3 regions of the Mesorhizobium sp. B2-4-2 genome follow, and region 3 is predicted to be linked to each of the others. Evidence: predicted binding sites of a transcription regulator. Region 3 holds the regulator's gene; each other region holds the start of a gene.

What was found. Region 3 encodes LexA, which represses DNA repair genes until DNA is damaged. Its sites were predicted from a motif close to TGTTCNNNNTGTGTTCNG; they were not measured.
Region 1: a site for LexA is predicted at 4,633-4,650, ahead of parE (DNA topoisomerase IV subunit B). Genes of this name have one in related genera too.
Region 2: a site for LexA is predicted at 1,775-1,792, ahead of FJ942_RS06880 (ImuA family protein). Genes of this name have one in related genera too.

What each region holds. Positions count from the first base shown of each region.
Region 1 covers NZ_VFVM01000007.1:200,360-208,001, reverse strand. The annotation lists gene FJ942_RS17810 (CpaF family protein) at 1-546, opposite strand, end outside; gene FJ942_RS17805 (response regulator) at 543-1,757, opposite strand; gene FJ942_RS17800 (hypothetical protein) at 1,782-2,051, opposite strand; gene FJ942_RS17795 (type II and III secretion system protein family protein) at 2,056-3,441, opposite strand; gene cpaB (Flp pilus assembly protein CpaB) at 3,558-4,484, opposite strand; gene parE (DNA topoisomerase IV subunit B) at 4,720-6,780, shown strand; gene FJ942_RS17780 (FUSC family protein) at 6,819-7,642, shown strand, end outside.
Region 2 covers NZ_VFVM01000002.1:636,725-644,366, reverse strand. The annotation lists gene FJ942_RS06885 (DUF6504 family protein) at 1-1,068, opposite strand, end outside; gene FJ942_RS06880 (ImuA family protein) at 980-1,744, opposite strand; gene FJ942_RS06875 (hypothetical protein) at 2,406-3,062, shown strand; gene FJ942_RS06870 (hypothetical protein) at 3,163-3,360, shown strand; gene FJ942_RS06865 (helix-turn-helix domain-containing protein) at 3,527-3,958, opposite strand; gene FJ942_RS06860 (nitrilase family protein) at 4,016-4,996, shown strand; gene FJ942_RS06855 (hypothetical protein) at 5,023-6,201, shown strand; gene FJ942_RS06850 (amidase) at 6,218-7,540, shown strand; gene FJ942_RS06845 (tautomerase) at 7,552-7,642, shown strand, end outside.
Region 3 covers NZ_VFVM01000009.1:167,975-175,616, forward strand. The annotation lists gene FJ942_RS20710 (AMP-binding protein) at 1-1,157, shown strand, start outside; gene kynA (tryptophan 2,3-dioxygenase) at 1,154-1,990, shown strand; gene kynU (kynureninase) at 2,054-3,301, opposite strand; gene FJ942_RS20725 (TetR/AcrR family transcriptional regulator C-terminal domain-containing protein) at 3,298-3,975, opposite strand; gene lexA (transcriptional repressor LexA) at 4,428-5,171, shown strand; gene FJ942_RS20735 (ComEC/Rec2 family competence protein) at 5,165-7,615, opposite strand.

The DNA.
Region 1 (7,642 bases), on a different contig from region 3:
CTGCGATTCGTCGACGCGGCGGCCGACCGCGGCAACGATTTTGTTTATGATTCTAAGCAGATGCGCCTCATCCTTGAACGGGATGTGGACCTGCTGCAGCTTGCCCTTCTTTTCGACGAAGCAGTTCTGATGGCCGTTGATCAGGATATCGTTGATATCGGGGTCCTTGAGCAGCGGCTCGAGCGGGCCGAGCCCGACCATCTCGTCGACGATGTCGTCGACCAGGGCATCGAGTTCGACGGTGTTGATCGCCATCCGCTCTTCGCGCGTCTTTTCCGACACGAAATCATGCACCTGCCGGCGCATCTCGTCCCTGGGCAGCCGCTCCAGCGCGACAAGATTGATCTCCTCGAGCAGCAACCGGTGGATACGCACGCGCGCATCGAGCACCTTGTTGGCGCTCTTGCCCGGCACGGCTTCGACTTTCGCCGGCAAGACCTTCCGGCTCGTCGGGATGACGACCGCGTGGTGCGCAAACGCCGTCGGCTCGGCGGAGCGCTGCGGACGCGCATCGCGGTTCTGCAAGGTGGAAAAGCGGCTGCTCATCCGGCCTTCCTCTTCAAAAGGCTCTTGCCGAAGCCGAACAGCGATTTCGATTTGCCCGGCGCCGCCGCCACTTCCTCCGGAAGGATGATCCTCTTGAGGTCGTTGACGACGTTGGCATTGGCATCGATCTCGTGCAGCGGCACGCCGCGATCGACAGCTTCGCGCACCAGCCGGTAATTGTTGGCGATGCCGCCGACGAAATGCTCGCCGAGGATTTCCTGGACGTCCGCCTGCTTGATGCCGCTGTCAAACATCTTCTGCTCGAAACGGTTGACGATGACGTTCGGCTTCACTTCCTTGCCGGCGGTCTCGTAGACCGCCTGGATCAGGCGTTGCGTGTGGCGCAGGCACGGTACCGTCATTTCGGCGACGATGTAGAGCTTGTTGGAGCCGAGCAGCACCGTCTCCGTCCACGGAAACCAGGTGCGCGGCATGTCGATGACGACATTGTCGAAATAGGCCGAGACGAGGTCCAGCATCCGCACCACGACATCGGTCTTGAACGAGCGCATCTCCGCCGGCTGCGTCGGTGCGGCCAGAACACAAAGCCCGCTGGCATGCTTCGACAGCATCACGTCGAGCAATTGCCTGTCGAGACGCTCCGGCTGGTTCTCGATTTCGGTGATGTCGAAACGCGGCTCCAGGTCGAGATATTCGGCGCAGGCGCCCTGCTGGAAATTGAGGTCCACCACGCAGGTCGAGGCGCCGCGCGTCACTGAATGATGCAGCTGGAACGCGGTCTGCAAAGCCAGCGTCGTGGTGCCAACGCCGCCAGCCGCGGGCATGAAGGTGTAGATCTGCGACTCGGTGTTTTCCTCGCGCCCCGGCCCTTGCAGCGCACGCACCACCGAACGTACGAGATCGGCCGTGGTGATCGGCTTGACCAGGAAATCCGCGACCTTGAGCTGCACGAGGATGCGCGCGGCGGCGGCGTTGAATTCCTGGGTGACGACCACGACCGGCGCCTTACCTTCCAGCCGACGCATGACGCGTTGCAGCGCATCGATCTCCTCAAGCTTCGCTGCGTCCATATCGACGATGATCGCGCCGAGATCGGCCTCCTGGACCTCGCCGCGAAGTTCGGTGATGTTCTTTTCCACCGTCGAGAGCTGGATGATCTCCGAGGCGGCAAACGCCGTCCGGGTGTCCTGCGCGAAGGTTCTGTCCGTCGATATGAGCAGGATTTTCCTGGTCTTGATGCGGTTTGCCATTACTTGTCAGCCTATGATCTCGGATCAATTGTCGGCGCTGGCTTGCGATGCCTTGGCGCTGGCCGCCTGCTCGGCGGTGGCGGGTTCCGTGCTGCCGCGCTGGGCAGGCACGAGAAGCCTGGTGTTCTGGACGCCGTATTTCCAGGGATCAACCATCTGCATGACGGTGTTGGCGGCCTGGGCATCCCCGGCGCCGCTCGTCACGCCTTCGCTGCGCACATAGTCGTCACTCGTGCAGCCGGCGGTGAAGCCGGCAAGCAGCAAGGCGACGCTCGAGCTCAAGACCAGACGCATGGCTTCAGTCCTTCGGCAGGTCGAGGAAATGCCCGACTTTGGTGGCGGGCGCGGCACGCGCGGCGCTGCCGTCAGCCAGCGCCAGCGCGCGATTGGTATCCGACGCCCTCACCTCCTCGGTGTTGTTAAGAAAATAGTCGACATTGCTGGCAGGCTGCGTGCCATCGGTCGGCTCGGCCATTTTCTTCGATGGATCCACCGGCTTGACCAGGTAAGGCGTGACGATGATCACCAGGTCCGTCTCGCGCCGCTGGTAGGATTTCGACGAGAACAGGGCCCCGAGCACAGGCATCTTGCCGAGGCCCGGTATGCGCGAGGTGGTGATGTCGTTCTGCGACTGCAGCAGCCCCGCGATCATGAAGCTCTGGCCGTTCTTCAGGTCGACCGACGTCCTGGCGCGGCGCACGATGAAGCCGGGCACCGAGATGCTACCGATATTGTAGGAAGCCGACGCGTCGATCGAGGAGACTTCCGGCGCGATGTCGAGGCTGACCAGCCCGTCCTTCAGAACGGTGGGCGTAAAATCCAGGCTGACGCCGTACTTCTTGTAGCTGACGGAAATCTTGCCGTTGTCTTCGGAAACCGGGATCGGAAACTCGCCGCCGGCCAGGAAGCTCGCCGTCTCGCCGGACCGGGCGATCAGGTTCGGCTCGGCCAGCCGACGAGCCAGGCCGCGCTCTTCCAGTGCCTTGATGGCGATGTCGATGGAAACGCCGTTCGACAGCAGCTTGCCGATGATCTCGCCGGTCCCCGCCGGCTCAATGGTGCCGGGAGCAATCGTAACGTCGCGTCCGCCCATGCCATAAGCGAAATTGGCGCTGTATTTGGCGCCGAGATCCTGTCCGGCCTGACGGTTGATCTCGACGAAGCGGACATTGAGCTGGACCTGCTGCGAGGACGAGATGTTGACCGAATTGATCACCTCCTCATTGCCGGAGAAGCGGGTGGCGATCTTGTTGGCCTTTTCGGCGGCGACCGCGTCATCCGCCTCGCCCGACAGCACGACACGGCCATTGGCGGAGCCGACCTTGATCTTGGCGTCGGGCACGCTGGCGCGGATCGTGTCGGCCAACTGGTCGGTATCGAGCGTCACTTCGATGTCTACGGTGCCGACGAGCTGCTTGTTCTCGTCGAACAGGGCAATGCCGGTGGTGCCGAGATTATTGCCCAGCACATAGAAGGATTTGTCGGTCAGCGGGTTGACGTTGGCGATCTCCGGATCGCCGATGACGATCTGGTAGAAGGCCGCGCTCGTCATGATCGTCTTTGGCTTGCCCTTGGCGACCTTGATCGAGGCGTTCTTGGTCGCCGAGACATAGACGATGTCGTTGTCCGCCCTGGCCGGGCCGGCGAAGATGCCGGCCGCCGCCATCGTCACCGCCATCGCCATCGCCTGCGCGACGTGCAACCGGCCTGTCATTCGATATTGAAGTTGCCTGAACATTGTTCCCGTCCCGTCCGGTCCCCACCGGTCCTGCTCTGGTTCCACTCAGGAACCTGATATTCCTATTTCTGGTCCCGCGCAGGAACCTGATATTCCTCGGCCGTCGTTCCACGCGTCACGATGACCGTCTTGAATTTCGGCTTCTCAGGCTCCTTTGCCATGGCGTCGAACAGCGAGCCGGCCGCGGCCTGCGCCTTGCCCGCCACCGATCCGCCAAAGGAGGAGATGGTGGTGACACCGTCCTTGCCGTCGCCGCCCTCGCTGGCGGAGCGAAGCGACAGCGACAGCGTGCCGACAGTGCGGGCCAGCGCCACTTTCTGCGCGCCTTCGGTGGTCACCTCGATGGTTATGGAATTGGCCACCTGCGGGGTTGTTTGGCGCTCGTCGGCGCCCTGCCCGACGCTCAGCACCTTCGCGTCGGCAACGACGATCTCGGAGGTGATGGTCGAGCCGGCGGCGCCTTGCGCATTCTTGGCCACTTCCTGGATTTCACCGGCATCGCGCGTCAGCACGACATCCACCCGGTCGCCCGGCGTGACGAAGCCGCCGACGCCCGCGATCTCGTCGGTGCGGATGGTGACGGCCCGCATGCCGGGTGTCAGCATGTTGGAGAGCGTGGCGCGGCCATTCGGGCCGGACAGCTTTGTAAGCAGCACCGGTTCGTTGACCTCGATCGGCGACAGCACCACGCGGTTGCCGTCCCCGAGCAGTCCATCGATGGTGGCGAAGGCGCCCTGCGGCAGCGAATCCTGCGGCCACGGAATTTCGCTGAGTTTCGCGCGGTCGAGATCCATGCCGTACCGCAACGGTGCATTCGCCACCACGATGGTCTTGAATTCGACCGTCGGCGCGGCGGGCGCCGCGATCGACGCGGTTTTCTCCTCGGCGTCGGCCCTGGCCTGGCGCTTGACCCAGAAATCCGCGGCAAAGATCGAGATCGCGCCGAAAACGGCGGCGATGCCGATCATCGTTATGGCCTTGCCCCTCACGCCCAAACCCCTGATGCCCGTAGTTTCTTGTTATGTTGGCTCACGCTAGGCGGCATTGTTAAAGAATCAGGAATCTTCTCGCCGGCTATCCGCCTGATTTCCGCCGGCTTGGTTATCGAATGGTTTTAGGATAAGAGGGGGTTAATCCCCGAACGTAACAGGAACCTCCGTCGCTTGGCGCTGAAAAGCGTGGCAGTATCGGCGGGTGATTCGCAGCTTGGGCTCTATGGCAGGCATGGACGACAACAACGATCTTTTCGGCAATCTGGAGAAGCAGCCGCAACCGGTTCGCACACCGGCGCGTCCGGCCGATCCGCTGGTGCAGGCGGCAGCCAAGCGTCCGGCGGCGGCGTCTCGTGACGGCTCAGAGGGCTACAGCGCCGCCGATATCGAGGTACTCGAAGGCCTGGAGCCGGTGCGGCGCCGTCCGGGCATGTATATTGGCGGCACCGACGACAAGGCCATGCACCATCTGTTCGCCGAGGTCATCGACAACTCGATGGACGAGGCGGTTGCCGGCCATGCCACATTCATCGATGTCGAGCTTTCGGCTGACGGCTTTCTCACCGTCACCGACAATGGCCGTGGCATTCCCGTCGATCCGCATCCGAAGTTCAAGAAGCCGGCGCTCGAAGTGATCATGACGACGCTGCATTCGGGCGGTAAGTTCGATAGCAAGGTCTATGAAACCTCGGGCGGCCTGCACGGCGTCGGCGTCTCCGTGGTCAATGCGCTGTCGGATCATCTCGAAGTCGAAGTCGCGCGCGGACGGCAACTTTACCGGCAGCGCTTCTCGCGCGGCATCCCGGTCAGCGGCCTCGAGCATCTTGGCGAAGTTCACAACCGGCGCGGCACCAGGACCCGTTTCCACCCCGACGAGCAGATCTTCGGCAAGGGCGCCGCGTTCGAACCGGCGCGGCTCTACCGCATGACGCGCTCGAAAGCCTATCTGTTCGGCGGCGTCGAAATCCGATGGACCTGCGATCCCTCCCTGATCAAGGAAAAGGACACCACTCCGGCCAAGGCCGAATTCCATTTTCCCGGCGGCCTCAAGGACTATCTGAAAGCGTCGCTTGGCGACGAATTCCAGGTGACGCGCGAAATCTTCGCCGGCAAGAGCGACAGGCAAGGCGGCCATGGCTCGCTGGAATGGGCAGTGACCTGGTTCGGCGGCGACGGCTTCATCAACTCCTACTGCAACACCATCCCGACCGGCGAAGGTGGCACCCACGAGGCCGGCTTCCGCAACGTCTTGACGCGCGGCCTGCGCGCCTATGCCGACCTCGTCGGCAACAAGCGCGCCTCGATCGTCACGTCGGAGGATGTCATGATCTCGGCGGCGGGCATGCTGTCGGTGTTCATCCGCGAGCCTGAATTCGTCGGCCAGACCAAGGACAGGCTGGCGACGATCGAGGCGATCCGTATCGTCGAGACGGCGATTCGCGACCCTTTCGACCATTGGCTGGCCGACAATCCGCAGGAAGCGTCGAAGCTGCTCGAATGGGTTATCGCACGCGCCGACGAGCGGGTACGACGCCGCCAGGAAAAGGAAGTGTCGCGCAAGAGTGCGGTGCGCAAGCTGCGCCTGCCGGGCAAGCTTGCCGATTGCACGCAGAATGCGGCCGCCGGCGCCGAACTCTTCATCGTCGAAGGCGATTCGGCCGGCGGCTCGGCCAAGCAGGCTCGTGACCGCGCCAGCCAGGCGGTGCTGCCGCTGCGCGGCAAGATTCTCAACGTCGCCAGCGCCGGCAACGACAAGCTGGCCGCCAACCAGCAGATTTCCGATCTGATCCAGGCGCTTGGTTGCGGCACGCGGTCGAAATACCGCGACGAGGATCTTCGCTACGACCGCGTCATCATCATGACCGACGCCGACGTCGACGGCGCTCACATCGCCTCGCTGCTGATCACCTTCTTCTACCAGGAGATGCCGAACCTGGTTCGCGGCGGACATCTCTACCTGGCGGTGCCGCCGCTCTATTCGATCCGGCAGGGCGGCAAGGTCGCCTATGCGCGTGACGACGCGCACAAGGACGAATTGCTGCGCACCGAGTTCACCGGGCGCGGCAAGGTCGAGATCGGTCGCTTCAAGGGCCTGGGCGAAATGATGGCCGCGCAGCTCAAGGAGACCACAATGGACCCGAGGAAGCGTACGCTGCTCCGGGTCGATGTGATCGATGCCGAGGCCGCCACCAAGGACGCGGTCGATGCGCTGATGGGCACCAAGCCGGAGGCTCGTTTCCGATTCATCCAGGAACGCGCCGAATTCGCGGAAACGGAAGTGCTGGATATCTGAGCGCAGGCCGGTCGATCAAGGCTTGCGGAGACGCGCGTGTGAGCTGGCAACGGCTGAAAGGCTATTTCGAAGCGGGTCTTGCCGGGCTGACACAGCCGACCCGGTCGGACTGGATTTTCGCCTTGCGCACGGTCTCGGCCGGCCTGATCGCGCTTATGGCCGCCTACGCCCTCAAGCTCGATCACCCGCAATGGGCGATGATGACGGTGTTCATCGTTGCCCAGCCGGTCGCCGGCATGGTGTTGGCGAAAGGCTTTTATCGGTTGCTCGGCACGCTGGCGGGCGGTGTTGCCGCAATTGCCATCACCACTGTCTTCGGCACGAATCCCTGGGTGCTGGTGACGGTGCTTGCCCTATGGATCGGCCTCTGCACCTTCGTCTCGTCGCTGCTGCGTAACCCGGAAGCCTACGGGGCGGCGCTGGCCGGCTATACCGCGATGATCATCGGCTTGCCGGCGTTTGGCCAGCCGCATCTCGTCGTCGACCTCGCGGTCGCGCGCTGTGCCGAGATCGTACTCGGCATTGTCTGCGCCGGCCTGACCAGTCGGCTGATCCTGCCCAAATTAGCCAGCGAGGCCATCATCTCGCGGCTTAAGCGCAGCATTCTCGACCTTGCCACCTATGCCGGCGGCGCCTTTTCCGGCGGCGACACGGCAATGCTTTCCGGCCTGCACCGGAAGCTGGTCGCCGACACCCAGACGCTCGCCGAGATGCGCGCCTACGCCAGGCTGGAGGCCCCGAGCTTCGCGCCGCGCGCCCATCCGGTCCGGCGCACCATCGGACAACTGCTTTCAGCCCTGTCCGCGGCCCGCGCGCTGCATTCACACGCCGCACCGAAGAACGCGGCGCTCATTCCGGTGCG
Region 2 (7,642 bases), on a different contig from region 3:
CCGTTGCTCGATCAGCGACGAAACCGTCTGCCTGGGCATCAGTGATTCTGCCAACGGCGCGGACAACCTCATCAGCTCGATGCCGAAGCCCGGATCGACCGTCTCGATCTTGTCGCAGAGCAGCCGCGTCAGCCGCTTCACATCGAGAACCGGCAAGGCCGTGCCGACGCGAATGGCTTCGACGCGGTCGTCGACGCGGTAGAGTAGCAGGTCAAGCCGCCGGGCGCCGAGCCCTTTGGTCTCGAGCTCGACACACAGCGCTTGAACAAGCCTGCCGACATAGCGCGCGATCGTCTCGGCCGCGCCGATGGACTCGCCAAAGGCACGTTTCACCTCGACCACATCGGCTGGCCGCACGGGCTCTATCGGTTCGGCAAGGCGCCCAGCGGCCTGGTCAAGGCGGCGGCCGAGTTCCGGTCCGAAGCGCAGCGTCAGTGGCGCACGTGGCTGCCTCAGAAGCTCGCCTACCCTTTCGAAGCCCAAAACCCGCAGACCGCCGACGATTGCATCGGGCAATCGCAGTGCCGCGATGGGCAGAGGAAGGATTGCATCGCAGCTTGCGTTGACGGCGACCACGCTGACGGTCTGGTTGACGTAGCGCGCGACGGCGTGGGCGGCACCCCAGCTATCAGCTAAAGCGGCCCGTGCCGAAATGCCGGCCTGGCCGAGGCGGTCGACCATGTCAGTCAGCATCAACCGTTCACCGCCATGGAGGTGATCGGCGCCCGTGGTGTCCATGACCAATCCGTCCGGAGGATCCGCGGCGACGATCGGCGCGTACCGCCGCAAGGCCCACAGGGCCAACCGCTCCAATGCCTTCGCGTCGGCATCGGGTTCGGACTCCATGACCGCCAGCCCCTTCACGAGCGCCTGCGCCTTCGTTGCCGGCATTCCCACGCGCAGGCCCGCTTCCAGTGCCGCGCGATCGGCCGCAACCACCAAGCGGCGATTGCCTTGCCGCCCGACCAGCACCAAAGGCTTATCCGGTGGCGGCGAGACGTCGCCCAATTTCCTTCTGAGCCGGTCGGTCGACCAGCTTGGAAGGAAGAGCGAGACGACCCTTTGCATCACAAGCCTCCACTTCGATATCCAGTGTTTCCCCTCCACGAGACCGGATCAGTTCAAGTTGCCATCGCGCCCGGCCAACGCCGGGTACAGGCAGCGGCCGCGATGGCAGCACGGAAACCCGCCAGCGGGTGACAGACGCCGTCGGCTGTCCGAAATCGGCAGCTTCGGTCTGCCGGCGCCAGCGGCGGATGGCGATGCCGATCGCGCCGGAGCCTTCCGATGCCAGTTGCAACCGGCGCGAGGCAGTCATGGACAGACGCGCCACTTCCGCGACCACAGCTCCAAGCCCGACATGCCGCAGACCTTCCTCGAAGCAGGCGAGCAAGGATTTGTCGTCACCGGCTTCGACGTAGATAACCCGATCGGGATGCAGCCCGACCTGGGCGATTGCCGGCGCAAACAGATCCTGGCGCGTCACGCACCACAGCACCTTGCCTTGCGTCCTCGCTGCAATCCCGGCTGCAAATAGCGACGCTGCGGCGCCATCGATCGCTCCATTGCCGCCGCCGGCAACCTCATGAAGTGCGCCAAGCGCCACACCGCCCCCTGGCAGATGACTGTCGATGGCAGCGACGCCGAAGGGAAGCACCGCTCGTTCGCGCGTATTGCCGCCTTCGAGACGCGCAATGCGATTTCGAAGGTCGGAAATGGCAGCGTTTGGCGCCGATGCACTCATCTGTCCCCTGAACGCGAAATGCTGATAATATGTTCCTCATTTGTTCTCTTCCTAATGAAGAGTCAATGGTACGGCGAGGTGGCGCTGCGGAAGAAATGTTTGGCGCGACCGCCTGGTGACACCGACAGAGTTGTTTGCCGACAGGACGATACGTCGAGGCCACGATGCTGCGCTGGACGTCGCGCCGGCGACTGCCGGCGCCCAAAGGAAAACGGCGCATAAACCGCAGTCCGGCGCGCGTCCGCAGCAGCGGATGATTGTCGCGCGCGGGACGAAGGAAATTCGCCTCCGCCGGGGGCGGTTAACAGGACAGCCGTAGGAGCGTCAGCATAGCGCCGGCCGCAGGACGGGACGCGGGACCGACTGTCCCCGTCCGCGGTGGTCCGCGTGCAGCATCGACCCATGAATGCAGTTGCCTTGGAAATTGAGCACGGAGCCTCAACCGATTGCCAGTGTGACTATCCCATTGAAAAACGAGCCTATTTTCCAACCATCAGGAGTCTATTGACACCTTTGTTCTTATTTTGTTCACTGTTGGGAGGATTGACACAGGAGGCGAACCATGGAACTTCGCTTGAACATTGAAGGTGCAACGCCCGAGGAACTGGCACGCGGGGTCGCGGCAGCCGAAGCAGTCTTCGCGCGCGCCGGCATTACGGCTTTGCAAGGCGCGGAAGGTTTGTTCGCGTTGGAAGGCTGGGATATCAAAGGCTTTCCGGAAGACGACCAGCCAACCGAGGACGAGGACCAGGCTGCTTCAGTCTGGATGGAAGCCGACGAGGCTGCGACAGCTGCATGTTGTGCGGGCTGGCCGGAGGATAAAGTTCCAAGCCATCAGATCATGGAATTGATCGACGTTCCCCGAACGCGGTTGCAATCCGAGGCGCTTCCGGACACGTGGCCGGCGCGCAGGCAGCTTTATCCTGACGTCGTCAAACGGCTGGAGGTTGCAGCTGGCCCGGACCGCCAGATCGATTTCGATATTGCCTTCGTTCTTGGTTGGGTGCCCGAGCGGCCGACGCTGGATCGGGTCGAGCCGCTTTCGGAAGATGGCGACCGTATCCCCTTCTTCACCAGCGACCTTGCCCAGGTTGAGGAAATGGCCCGCAAGGCGCTCAAGGACTGGAAGATCGAGATTGACCGAGATCCCTATGATGCCCACGTTTTCGACCCTGCAGCCGCCGATGATGGTGACGAATTGCGCATGGCGGCGTGGCGCGATTTCGACGGCTCCTTGCTTATGGAGAAGCCGCCTGCAAATCCTGCAATCGCGCTGACCCTAGCAATGATGCGCGGCCAATCCATGCATTTCGAATAATGGTGAACGGCAATGACATGACCGCGATCGTCTATCGATCGTGCTTTGGCACTCCGGCCGAGCGGCTGACGAGGCCACACCGCGTCTGAGGAGAGAGACGATGTCAGAAAAACCACCCTATATGCCGACCGGCATTGGAATGGGCATGATGAGCGACGACGAGATCAAGGTCGGCGTTCTGATATTCGAAACAGCGCAAGGTAACTTCGACTTCGCCGTCAATCTGCAGGCAGTCGATGTCCTCACGAAGGCAATCAATAAGATCGAGATGCATCTCCGCTCCGGCCGGACGCACTGAGTGTCCGACGATGTGCCAGATCAGAAAAAGCCGAAGCTGATCCTTGTCGTGGCATAGGACCGCGGCGACGATGGCGACCGGTTCACCGCATACGGCCCGACCGACCAGCAAAGCGAGGACCGGCGATCCGCACGGCAAAGGCGCTGGCTTCAAACCATCTCGGTGTCTAAGCACCAACCTTGCGCACCTCGGTCGAGGACGCATCAACCGGGCGCCCTTCGGCATTGCGAAGAATTAGGGGGGCGACTGGTTGGCCGCTAGCCTTTTCCACGAGCACTGAATGCGCTTCGCCAGGGTTGAAGCAATGAGCCTCTCCCCACTGCCTCAGTCCCACCACCACGGCGAATAGACCACGCCCCTTTTCAGTCAGCACATAGTCGCTGTGCGCCCCACCGTCTTTTGGCTTTTCTGAGCGTAAGATGTCGGCCTCTTCAAGCGCCTTTAGCCGGGCTGCAAGAATACCCTTCGATATCCCCAGGTTGCGTTGGAACTCCCCAAAGCGGCGCATGCCATCAAATGCGTCACGCACGATCAACAGGCTCCACCAGTCGCCGATGACATCCAGAGCCCGAGCCACCGGGCATTCGGCCTTCTCCATGCTCTTGCGCTTCACGCGGCTTCTCCAAATCACCCAAATGTGGTTCTATAATAGTACTTGACATCTTTTTTGCAAATGGTTCTATCATGGAACCACCAGCAGAAAGGGTCTCTTATGTCCAAACATCAAGACGAGATTGGGAAGGCGGTCGAACCGCGCCGCAACAGCCCGGTACGGGTAGCAGTGGTTCAATTCAATCCCCAGGTTGGATTGGAAAATCGCAAGGCCAATCTTGCCGCCGTCCAGCAGCGCCTCGAAACAGCCGCAGCAGAAGGAGCAGATCTCATCGTCCTGCCGGAGCTTGCCACGACCGGCTATACCTTCTTCTCGCGCGAAGAGGCGTTTGCCCATTCCGAACCTGTTCCGTCCGGCACCACGGTCCGGGGATGGGAAGAGCTCGCCAAAGCCAAAGGCGTTTACATCGTTGGCTGCTTGCCCGAGTTGGACGGAGCCAAGCTCTACGATACTGCCGTTCTGGTGGGACCGGAGGGCTACATCGGGAAATACCGCAAGACCCATCTGTGGAATGAGGAAAAGCTGTTCTTCACTCCTGGAGATCTAGGCTATCCCGTGTTCGACACGCGGATCGGCCGTATCGGTCTTCTCGTCTGCTGGGACATCTGGTTTCCCGAGACAGCTCGCATCGTCGCGCAGCAAGGCGCCGACATCATTTGCATTCCTACCGGTTGGGTATGGACGCCTCCGCCCCTCTACGATGCGAGCGGCACCTGCATGGCCGCCTATCTCACCATGACGGCAGCGCATGCCAATAACGTTTTCATCGCGACCGCCGACCGCATTGGTGTAGAACGCACCTCCGGCTTCATGGGCAATTCGCTCATTGCCGCAACCAACGGCTGGCCAGTTGGCCGCATCGCCGGACCGGATGAGGACACAATCCTCTACGCCGATATCGACCTCGTCGAAAGCCGCACGGCGCCCATCTGGAACCAGCTCAACGATCTACATCGCGATCGGCGCGTCGATCTTTACGACCAGATGCTGGGCTATCGGGGCGGCAATCCGCACCCCCGCTGAAAAACAATAATGGGAGGAAAGACAAAATGGAGACGCCCTCAATTGGCGGGCGCAGGCCTCGTTTGCCAGCAATCGCCTTGCGTATGCCAGTGGCCACCGGTTCCGGCATCGTCGTCCTCACGATCGCTCTGTTATGGCCGGACAAAGGTAGCTACACCCCTTGGAGCGGCGAAGCCGCTCCAATTGGTGACCTCGCCAGATGGCTCCTCTCGGCGTGGACTGAGCCGGCGTTCTATACGTGCGCGTTCGCCGGAGCGGGGCTGCTCATCGGAGCGATATTTGCCTACTATCTGGAGGCGGCCCGATCTCCTTGGCGGGGCATCGGCCTAGCCTGTGGCTCGGGCCTATGGCCATGGACGGTGGCTAGCTCCCTGCTTGGTCTCGTTTTCAGCAATATCGCCTGGGGTTGGACACTCCGCGACACCGGCACGTGGCAGCCTACCTTCGTGGCTGTAGTGTCGGTCGCGCCGACCATCGTACTCACTTATGGAGCGGGCTGGAGACCAGCGCTGACTGGAGCGGTGCTATCCGCCGTCCTCGTCGCACCATTGTCCATCGCGGCCACGCATCTCGTTTGCCGCCCGCTCGGATTGCCGCTTGTCGCGGGTGTGACCGGAGGCATGGCGATCGGCGCGTTCCTTTCATTTGCGGTCTGCCATTTCCTGCCTTGGCTGTCCTCCTATTCCGTGCAGACCGGCGGAGCAAAGGCACAAGAGGTAAAGGCGCCTGATCGCGGCCTTGCTTGGGCGCTCCGCCGGATGCTCGCTGATTTCTCCGAGGCACAGTTCTTTGGCAATGAATGGGCAAGTATCGGCCTGATCCTGGGGGCTGTGCTGGCGTACGTCGTCGCGCCCGGCGTGCCTGTCTATGGCAGTGGGCTATTGCCCATGGTGCTGACTGGGCAAGGTATCGCGGCTATGATCGGTATGACGCTCTGGCATCGCAAATGGACTCAGAGCGGCTTTTATCCAACGTTCGTACCAATCGTCTCCGTGGTGCCTGCGGCAACGCTGGCGTTTGGAGGGGCGACCATGCCGGTGCTGGGCAGCGCCGTGCTTGGCGCCATCATCGGGGCGCCGCTTGCCGCCGCGATTTCGGCCCGGCTGCCAGAGGGCTTCCATCCCTTCATCGGCAATGTGGCATCAATGGCCATCAGCACCGTCGCCATCATCCCGGCGCTCGGCCTGCGCTTCACCGCGTCATGAGTATGAGGCCTGAAGCATGACCCATTCACCACGCCCGTCATCCAACACCGGTCCAGCTTTCTCGCATCGTGACCGGGTAGGCCAATGCCTCGCGCGCATCGCCGATCCTGCCGGTGAAGGTTCGAAAGCCTTTCTCACAGTCTGGAATGAGGAAGCTCGGATTGCAGCCGAAAGCCTCGATAGGTTAAACGATGCCGGCTACCGTTCTGCGCTCGATGGCCTGCCGGTCTCCATCAAGGATCTGCTCGACGTAAAGGGCGAGGTCACGCGCGCGGCAGCGCGTCCTCTCGACGACACGTTGCCGGCGCGTGAAGACGCACCAGTGGTGGCACGCCTCAAGCAGGCTGGCGCGATCCTGATAGGTCGCACGAATATGACCCCGTTCGCTTACTCCGTCGTCGGCCTCAACGGTCATTTCGGGACGCCAGGCAACCCGGTTGATAGGACCCGAACCCCTGGTGGCTCCTCCTCCGGCGCTGCGGTGTCGGTTGCGACCGGCATGACCGCAGCGGCGATCGGTTCCGACACGGTCGGCTCTATTCGCGTGCCGGCGGCACTTTGCGGGGTCGTAGGGGTGAAACCAACGCAACGCGCCGTACCCCTGGATGGCGCCTTCCCGCTGTCCACGACGCTCGACAGCATTGGTCCGCTCGCACGAACGGTCGAGGATTGCGCAAGGGTGTTGGCTGTGATCTCCGGAGGCCAATTGCAGTTATGGCAGCGAACGAATGTCGAGGGTGTCCGCCTAGCTCTCCCCGGCGGCCGCTTCCTTGAAAGCCTTGACACGACGGTATCGGGTGCCTTCGAACGAGCCTGTCGGCGACTGAGTGCGGCCGGCGCCCTCATCCGCGATCAAACCTTCGAAGCCCTGGAAGCAGCAGCCGACGGCTCTCTAGCGCGCACAATACAATCCGTTGAAGCCTTTACCACGCACGAAGCGCTGCTAGCCCGCCGCGGCGGGGATTATGATCCCCGCATCCGTGCCCGCATCCTTCAGGGGCGAGAAGTTTCAGCTGCGGACTATGTCCGCGCGATCCGGATACGCTCCGGGCTCATGGCAGCATTCATGGCGGACATGGCGGAGGTCGACGCCCTCATCTTGCCGACTGTGCCGGTTGTGGCGCCCCGCTTCACCGAATGCGAGTCGGATGAAGACGGCGTTCGCATCCGACTCCTGAGGAACACGGCGCCCTTCAACGTCCTCGACGCCTGCGCCGTCACCCTGCCAATCCAGGACCCGGGCGAACTGCCGGTCGGCCTCATGCTCGCAGCACCGCCCGGGCGTGATGCTCAGCTCATTGACATCGCACGCGCCATAGAAGCCGCGCTTCGCACATAAGGAGAAACCCGATGCCCTATCTACAACTCGATGTCTCACGGGCTTACCCGACCGACGTCAAACGTGAACTCGCACGTCAATTGGGCGAGATTTATAGCCGCA
Region 3 (7,642 bases):
GCGCGTTCCTCAAGCAGGTCATCGGCTTCGACGGCACCGCCAACCACGACGCCGAACTCGATCGCGCCGCCCTCGACAAGCCCGTGACGTTTACCGCGGTGCAGACCGGGCGTGACGACGTCGCCCTGCTCGGCTTCACCTCAGGCACGACAGGCGTGCCGAAGGCGACGATGCATTTTCACCGCGACCTCCTGATCATCGCCGACGCCTACGCCCGCGAGATCCTGCAGGTGACGCCTGACGACATCTTCGTCGGCTCGCCGCCCCTGGCCTTCACCTTTGGCCTTGGCGGGCTCGCCATCTTCCCGCTGCGTTTCGGCGCCGCGGCGACGCTGCTGGAACAGGCAACGCCGCCCAACATGGTCCACATCATCGAAACCTACAAAGCGACGATCTCCTTCACCGCGCCCACCGCCTATCGCGCAATGCTCAAGGCCATGGACGAAGGGGCCGATTTATCGTCGCTGCGCGTCGCCGTTTCGGCCGGCGAAACCTTGCCGGCGCCGGTGTTCGAGGAATGGACTGAGAAAACCGGAAAGCCGATCCTTGACGGCATCGGCGCCACGGAAATGCTGCATATTTTCATCTCCAACCGCTTCGATGACATGAAGCCTGCCTCCACCGGCAAGGCCGTTGGCGGCTATCAGGCGCGCGTCGTCGACGACGAAATGCGCGAAGTGCCGCGCGGCACCGCGGGCAGGCTCGCGGTGCGGGGACCGACCGGCTGCCGCTACATGGCCGATGCCAGGCAGAGCGACTATGTCCGCGACGGGTGGAACCTCACCGGCGACACGTTCTGGCAGGACGAGGACGGTTTTTTCCACTTCGCAGCGCGCTCCGACGACATGATCGTCAGTGCCGGCTACAACATCGCCGGCCCAGAGGTCGAAGCGGCGCTGCTGGCGCATGCCGATGTCGCCGAATGCGCGGTGGTGGGCGCCGAGGATGCCGAGCGCGGCCAGATCGTCGAGGCTCATGTGGTGCTCGTGCAAGGCGTGGCGCCAGACGCAATGACCGTCAAGCGTCTGCAGGATCACGTCAAGGCCACGATCGCGCCCTACAAATATCCGCGCTCGGTAAAATTCATCGCCGCTTTGCCCAAGACGCAGACCGGCAAGATCCAGCGCTTCCGGCTGCGCGCGGAGAAGATCAATTGAGCAAGCCCTACGACCCGTCCGCCGAGGGCGCGGAAATGTCGTTCAAGGAGCGCATGTCCTACAGCGACTATCTGCATCTGGAAAAGGTGCTCGAGGCGCAGGAGCCGCTTTCGTCAGCCCATGACGAGATGCTGTTCATCATCCAGCACCAGACATCGGAACTCTGGATGAAGCTCGCGCTGCACGAAATCGGCGCCGCAATCCGCTCCATCCGCGCCGACCGTCTCGAACCGAGCTTCAAGATGCTTTCGCGCGTCGCCCGCATCTTCGAGCAGCTCAACAATGCCTGGGACGTGCTGCGCACGATGACGCCCAGCGAATACACCGAGTTCCGCGACGCGCTTGGCCAGTCCTCGGGCTTCCAGTCGTGGCAGTACCGTGCCATCGAGTTCATGGCCGGCAACCGCAATCTCGCAATGCTCGGACCGCACAAGCACCGGCCGGACCTCAGCGAGAAACTGGAGGCGATCCTGGCGCAACCGTCGCTCTACGACGAGGCGCTGCTGCTGCTCGCCCGTAACGGCTTCGACATCGGTGCCGACGCAAGGCGTACGGACTGGCGCGAAACGCGGACCGAGAACGAAGAGGTCCTTGTCGCCTGGCAGATCATCTACCGCGACCCGCAGCGCTACTGGATGTTCTACGAACTCGCCGAGAAGCTGGTCGATTTCGAGGATTATTTCCGCCGTTGGCGCTTCAACCACGTCACCACGGTCGAGCGCATCATCGGTATGAAGCGCGGCACCGGCGGCACATCGGGCGCGTCCTACCTGAAGAAGATGCTGGAGGTGGAGTTGTTCCCGGAGCTGTGGAAGGTCCGCACCCGGCTCTGACGTAGCTTTGCCGACTGCATATCGTTATCCCGAACCCACTGCGCTTTTCTGAGCGACAGGCTCTTAAGTCACCGCCGCCTTGACGGCGAAACGCGCCTCCTGCCACGCGTCCGTGCGCAAAATGTCTTCCAGCACCTCGACAGCCTGCCAGACATCGACATAGCCGACATAAAGCGGCGTAAAGCCGAAGCGAATCGTGGATGGCGCGCGGAAATCGCCGATCACGCCGCGCTCGATCAAGGCCCGCATCACCTGATAGCCATGCGGGTGGAGGAACGAAACCTGGCTGCCGCGCTCATTGCCATCGCGCGGGCTTTCGAGTTCGAGGCCGTAGGCGCCGCATTTTGCCTCGACCAGTTGGATGAACAGATCGGTCAACGCCATGCTCTTCCTGCGCACCTCTGCCATGTCGACGTCGTTCCAGACATCGAGCGCCCCTTTGAGCGCGCGCATCGACAGCACAGGCTGCGTGCCGCAGAGAAACCGGCGGATGCCTGTGCCGGCAGCAAAACCCTGTTCGAAGGCGAATGGCCGCGCATGGCCCCACCAGCCGCTGAGCGGCTGGCGGACATCGCCATGGTGGCGCTCGGCCGCGTAGATGAAGGCCGGGGCACCCGGGCCGCCATTGAGATATTTGTAGGTGCAGCCAACGGCGAAATCGGCATTCGAACGGTCGAGCTCGACGGGCAAGGCGCCGGCGGTATGGCAGAGATCCCAGACAATCAGCGCGCCGGCATCATGTGCCGTCCGCGTCAGCGCGGCCATGTCGCGTAACTGCCCGGATTTGTAGTTGACGTGGTTGACCAGGATGACCGCGACCCGCTCGTCGATCAGTTCTTCTATGGTCGGCGCATCGACACCCTCGAGCCGCAGCACCGTGCCCGGCCGCGTCGAGGCAACGCCTTCGGCCATATAGAGATCGGTCGGAAAGCTGTCCCCCTCGGCGATGATGACTGACCTGTCCGGCCGCATCCCGAGTGCCGCATGCAGCACCTTGTAGATGTTGATCGAGGTGGTATCGCAGACCACCGTCTGGCCGGCGGCGGCCCCGATCAGGCGCCCGAGTTGGTCGCCGAGTTCGACCGGCATGTCGAACCAGCCGGCGGTGTTCCAGGCGCGGATGAGATCCTGCGCCCACTCCTGCGTGGCGGCCTTCTGCAGCTCGCCGAACACGGCTGGCGAAGCGGCGCCCAGCGAATTGCCGTCGAGATAGATCACCCCCTGGGGCAAGGTGAAGCGGTCACGCATGGCACGCAGCGGATCCGCGGTGTCCATTGCCTCGATCGCTGCGAGATCGGGAATTTTGCTCATGGTCGCGATGTTCCTCGGTGAGAAGAGCGCCCTGGAAACGGGCCGGCTGTTTTGCCGCCCGGGCAAGGGCTGGCCGCATAGAGGCGCAAGAACAGGGTGAACGCCCGGTTCGATCTTTGCTCGATTTCCGCCCGAGGCAGTTCCTCGAGCACCCCAACGATCCGGCGAACCTGGAGATCGCCGATCAAAAGACTGATGTAGATGTCGGCGGCTTCGGCAGGATCGTCACAGGCGATCGGGCCGGCCCGACTTGCGGTTCGAAGCAGGTCGCCAACAAGCGGCATTATGGTATTGCGGCCGAATTGCGCGATCGATTGGCCAAGCGTGCCTGTATCGTTGACGTCGCCGGCCGCGGCGCGATTGAGCGCCACCGCCTTGTCGCCCGTCACGAGGGTCAGCAGGACTGGCCCGAGCAAGTTCAGGGTTTCGAGCGGATCGCGCGCCTGGTGAAGGGCGTCCTCCAGCAGCTTCCTTGCCTCTCCCGCATTGGCTTCGATCAAGGATCGAAACAGGGTCTGCTTGTTGCCGTACCAGTTGTAGAGGGTTTCGTTCGAGGCCGATGCCCGCTTGGCGATAGCAAGCAGGGAGGCGCTCTTGTAGCCGGCTTCCCGGAGCACCGCATAGGCGGCCTCCTCTATCCGTTCGCGTCGCGCGGCCTGCTTCGGCGTGGTCATTGGTGTTCCTCTTCGAAAACCGTACATTATTATACGGTTTCGTCAAGCGAACGAACGAACGCAGCCCGTCGCGACCAGTGGTGGTGTCTGGCCGTTTTCCGGCGGAAGTTGGCATTTTGGTTTCGTTTCGTTCACGAGCCGCAGGGGTTTCTAATCCGCCCAAACGCACCCCGCACCTGCCGGTCACCCAGCTTGCAGGCTTGTGCCAAGAGTGGAGACCGGTCGGGCCACAGGCCATTAACCAAAATAGTTTCAAAGGGCCTGGGAGCGCATTGACGACGGACCGCGCTGGCAGGATGCTGGCTGCGGGAGGGCATTTCGTTTCCGTCGCCTTAACAAATTCATTAAACTTTAAATGGTTGCGGAACACAACTGGAACAGATAGTGTTTGTTCTGGGTTTGTTTTCTGATTCTGGTTCCAGACCCTTCGTGCAATGCCTTTGGGGGCCGCCATGCTCACGCGCAAGCAACATGAACTCTTGATGTTCATCCATGAACGGCTGAAGGAAAGCGGCATTCCGCCGTCCTTCGACGAGATGAAGGAAGCGCTGGACCTCGCCTCCAAGTCGGGAATTCATCGGCTGATCACGGCGTTGGAGGAGCGCGGCTTCATTCGCCGCCTGCCCAACCGGGCGCGCGCGCTGGAGGTGCTGCGCCTGCCGGACTCGATCGCGCCGGGTCTTAACGCGGCAAAGAAGTTCTCCCCGAGCGTCATCCAGGGCAGCCTCGGACAGGGCAGCAGCCCTAGCCGGCAGATCAAGCCGGCGACGTCTTCGCGTCTGCCCGCTGCCGGCAATGACGACGACGCGGTTTCAGCGGTGTCGATCCCGGTCATGGGTCGCATCGCAGCGGGTGTGCCGATCGACGCCATCCAGCATCAGACGCATTCCATTTCAGTGCCGCCTGACATGATCATGGGCGGCGAACACTATGCGCTGGAGGTCAAGGGCGATTCGATGATCGAGGCCGGCATTTTCGACGGCGACACGGTCATCATCCGCAATGCCGACACCGCAAGTCCCGGCGAGATCATCGTGGCCCTGGTGGACGAGGAGGAAGCAACGCTGAAGCGCTTCCGCCGAAAGGGTGCTTCGATTGCGCTCGAGGCTGCCAATCCGGCCTATGAAACACGTATTTTCGGACCGGACAGGGTCAAGGTGCAAGGCAAGCTGGTCGGCCTGATCAGGCGCTACTGAGCGGGGTCGGCGGTGGGCTTTTCGGGTTTACGGTAAGGCGGCAGTCCCCTTGCCTCGCGTGAGAATTTCCGCTGTTCGTGCCAAGGCCGATATGGCCTGTCGACGGCAAAGCTGACCCGTGCCGGTGCCGTCGCCGATTGCTGGTCGAAGAAGACGGCGGCACTTCCCTTACGAGCGAGCTGCCGCTTGGTGATGACGAGAACCAGCGGATTGTGGCAGGGATCGTAGCCCGCGGGGTCGTTGATGACGATCAGATCCGCATAGGAGCAGGCCCTCCAGGCGTCCTTGCGATCCTCCACCTGCGCGATGATCGCCCCCGAGGTATGCCGGGCCATGCACAGGCCCGTGAAGCAATAGAAAGGCGCTCCCGCCGGAAGTTGCGCGGGATCGAAGATGTCGAACTGTCGGTCTCCGCTGTCGAACAGTTCCGGCGCAACGATGGTTTCGGACTTCAGCGCGCGTTTCCAATTATCGACGGTGAATTCGTTCGGGCGCGCCCGGTTGATCGCGAGCTCGCCGCCGCCGATCGGCAACGCCACCAGGCGGGCATCCTCCGAAATCAGCACGTCCGGCGTGCGCGTGTCCGAGACGGTCAACAGGCCGGCGAGCGCGAAGGGAAGTGCCGCCAGCCGCAGCCATGTCGTGGCCATCGTCGCGATGACCAGGGCGATCGCCACCAGAAGGACGGATTGCTGCGAAATCAACCCGACCGCGTCGACCGGCGAGCGTTGCGAGATCCATCCTGATATGGCGATCATCGCGGTCAGTCCCTTGCCCATCAGATAAAGGGATGGTCCATCGAACCCGAACGGCATCAGCAGCGCGCTGGCAACCGCAAGGAACATCACGACAGAAACGATCGGCATGACGGCAAGATTGGCGAACAGGCTGAGCGGCGACACGCGCTGGAAATGCCAGATGGCGAAAAGCGCCGTGGCGCTTCCCGCGATAATCGAGGTCATCGCCAGCCCACCTGTCGCCAGCAGCAATTTTCGCGTCAGCAGGCCAGGCAAGGTCCGTTGCGGCGGCGGGGTCCGCGCTTTGTCGGCTTTGCGATCCGACCAGCCGGCATAGGCGCCGACCAGGGCCGCGGTGGCGGCGAACGACATCTGGAAGCTCGGCCCTACCACCTCGTGCGGCGACACCACGATGACGGCGATCGCCGAAATAGCCAGATTGCGCATGGTGAGTGCCGCCCGATCGAACAGAACGGCGATCAGCATCACCGCCAGCATGATGAAGCTGCGTTCGGCGGCGACAACGACGCCCGAAATGACGAGGTAGGCGGCGATCGAGAAAAGTGCCGCCGCGGCCGCGTATTTCTTGACCGGCCGGCGGGAGGAAAAATTCGGGAACAGCGCGAAGCCGCCACGCAGCAGACCCATGACCGTGCCGGCGACCAGCGCCATGTGCAGCCCGGAAATTGAGATGATGTGGTAGATGCCGGTGCGTCGCATCGCTTCATTGATCTCGTCGGGAATCCCGGCGCGCACACCCACGATCAGCGCCGCGGCGATCTCGCCCTCGGCACCGCCGATGCTGCCCCTGATATGGTCGGCAATGCTTTCGCGAGCACTCTCGATGGCGGCTGAAAGGGCGGCCCACAGCGGCCTGTCATCGGCTGAGACGATTTTGGGGTTGCCGAGAAAGAAGCCGCTGGCGCCTATGCCGGCGAAGTAGCTGTCGAAGGAAAAGTCGTAGCTGTCCGGCCGCACCGGTCCGGTCGGCGGCAACAGCCTGGCATAGCCGGTCACGAGCGAACCGGCCGTCACTTCAGCCGGCACCTTGCGTGCCGAAAGGCGAACGCGCTCCGGCGCGTAGAGTAGTTTCGGCCGCGCGGTCGATGTCACATCGATGGTCAGCCGGATGCGCCCGGTCTCCATCTGGTCGACCGAAACGACGCGGCCGGTGATTTGCGTGGAGATTTCCGAGCCCAGCATCCGCGTTCCCGCTCGCCACGTCTCGACTTTGCCGGCGAGCATGCCGAGCGCGCACAACAGCGCCGCCATGAAGCACAGATGCGTTTTCGGCCATGAGCGTGAAACGAGCGCGCACAGCGACATCAGGATCGCGACCGCGACAGGCTTGGCAAAGCCCGGCTCCGCCGCCAGCGAAAAATAGGCGATCGATCCGCATGCCAGGAACACCGGCACGAGCAGGAAGGCTATGCCCCGATCGAGTTCGAGCTCGGACGCTCTGGCCACGCCGTTGCGCAGACGAGGCCATGAAGCACGGCCGAACTCACGGCGCAGACGCACGGCCGCGCCGGCTGCGGGAATGCCGGGCGGCGTGGAAACATCCGCCGGCGGCGACTTGCCCGGCTGCTGTAGGGGCGACAACGCCAGCGGCAATGAGGCGGGCGCGGGCGTGGCAAAAAAAGAGCGTTCGCTGACGCCGGCAACGACGTCCTCGCCTTCCTCCGCGCCCCTGCCCGCTCCAGCCATCGGGTCTGCCCCTTGCGCCCTCGACAC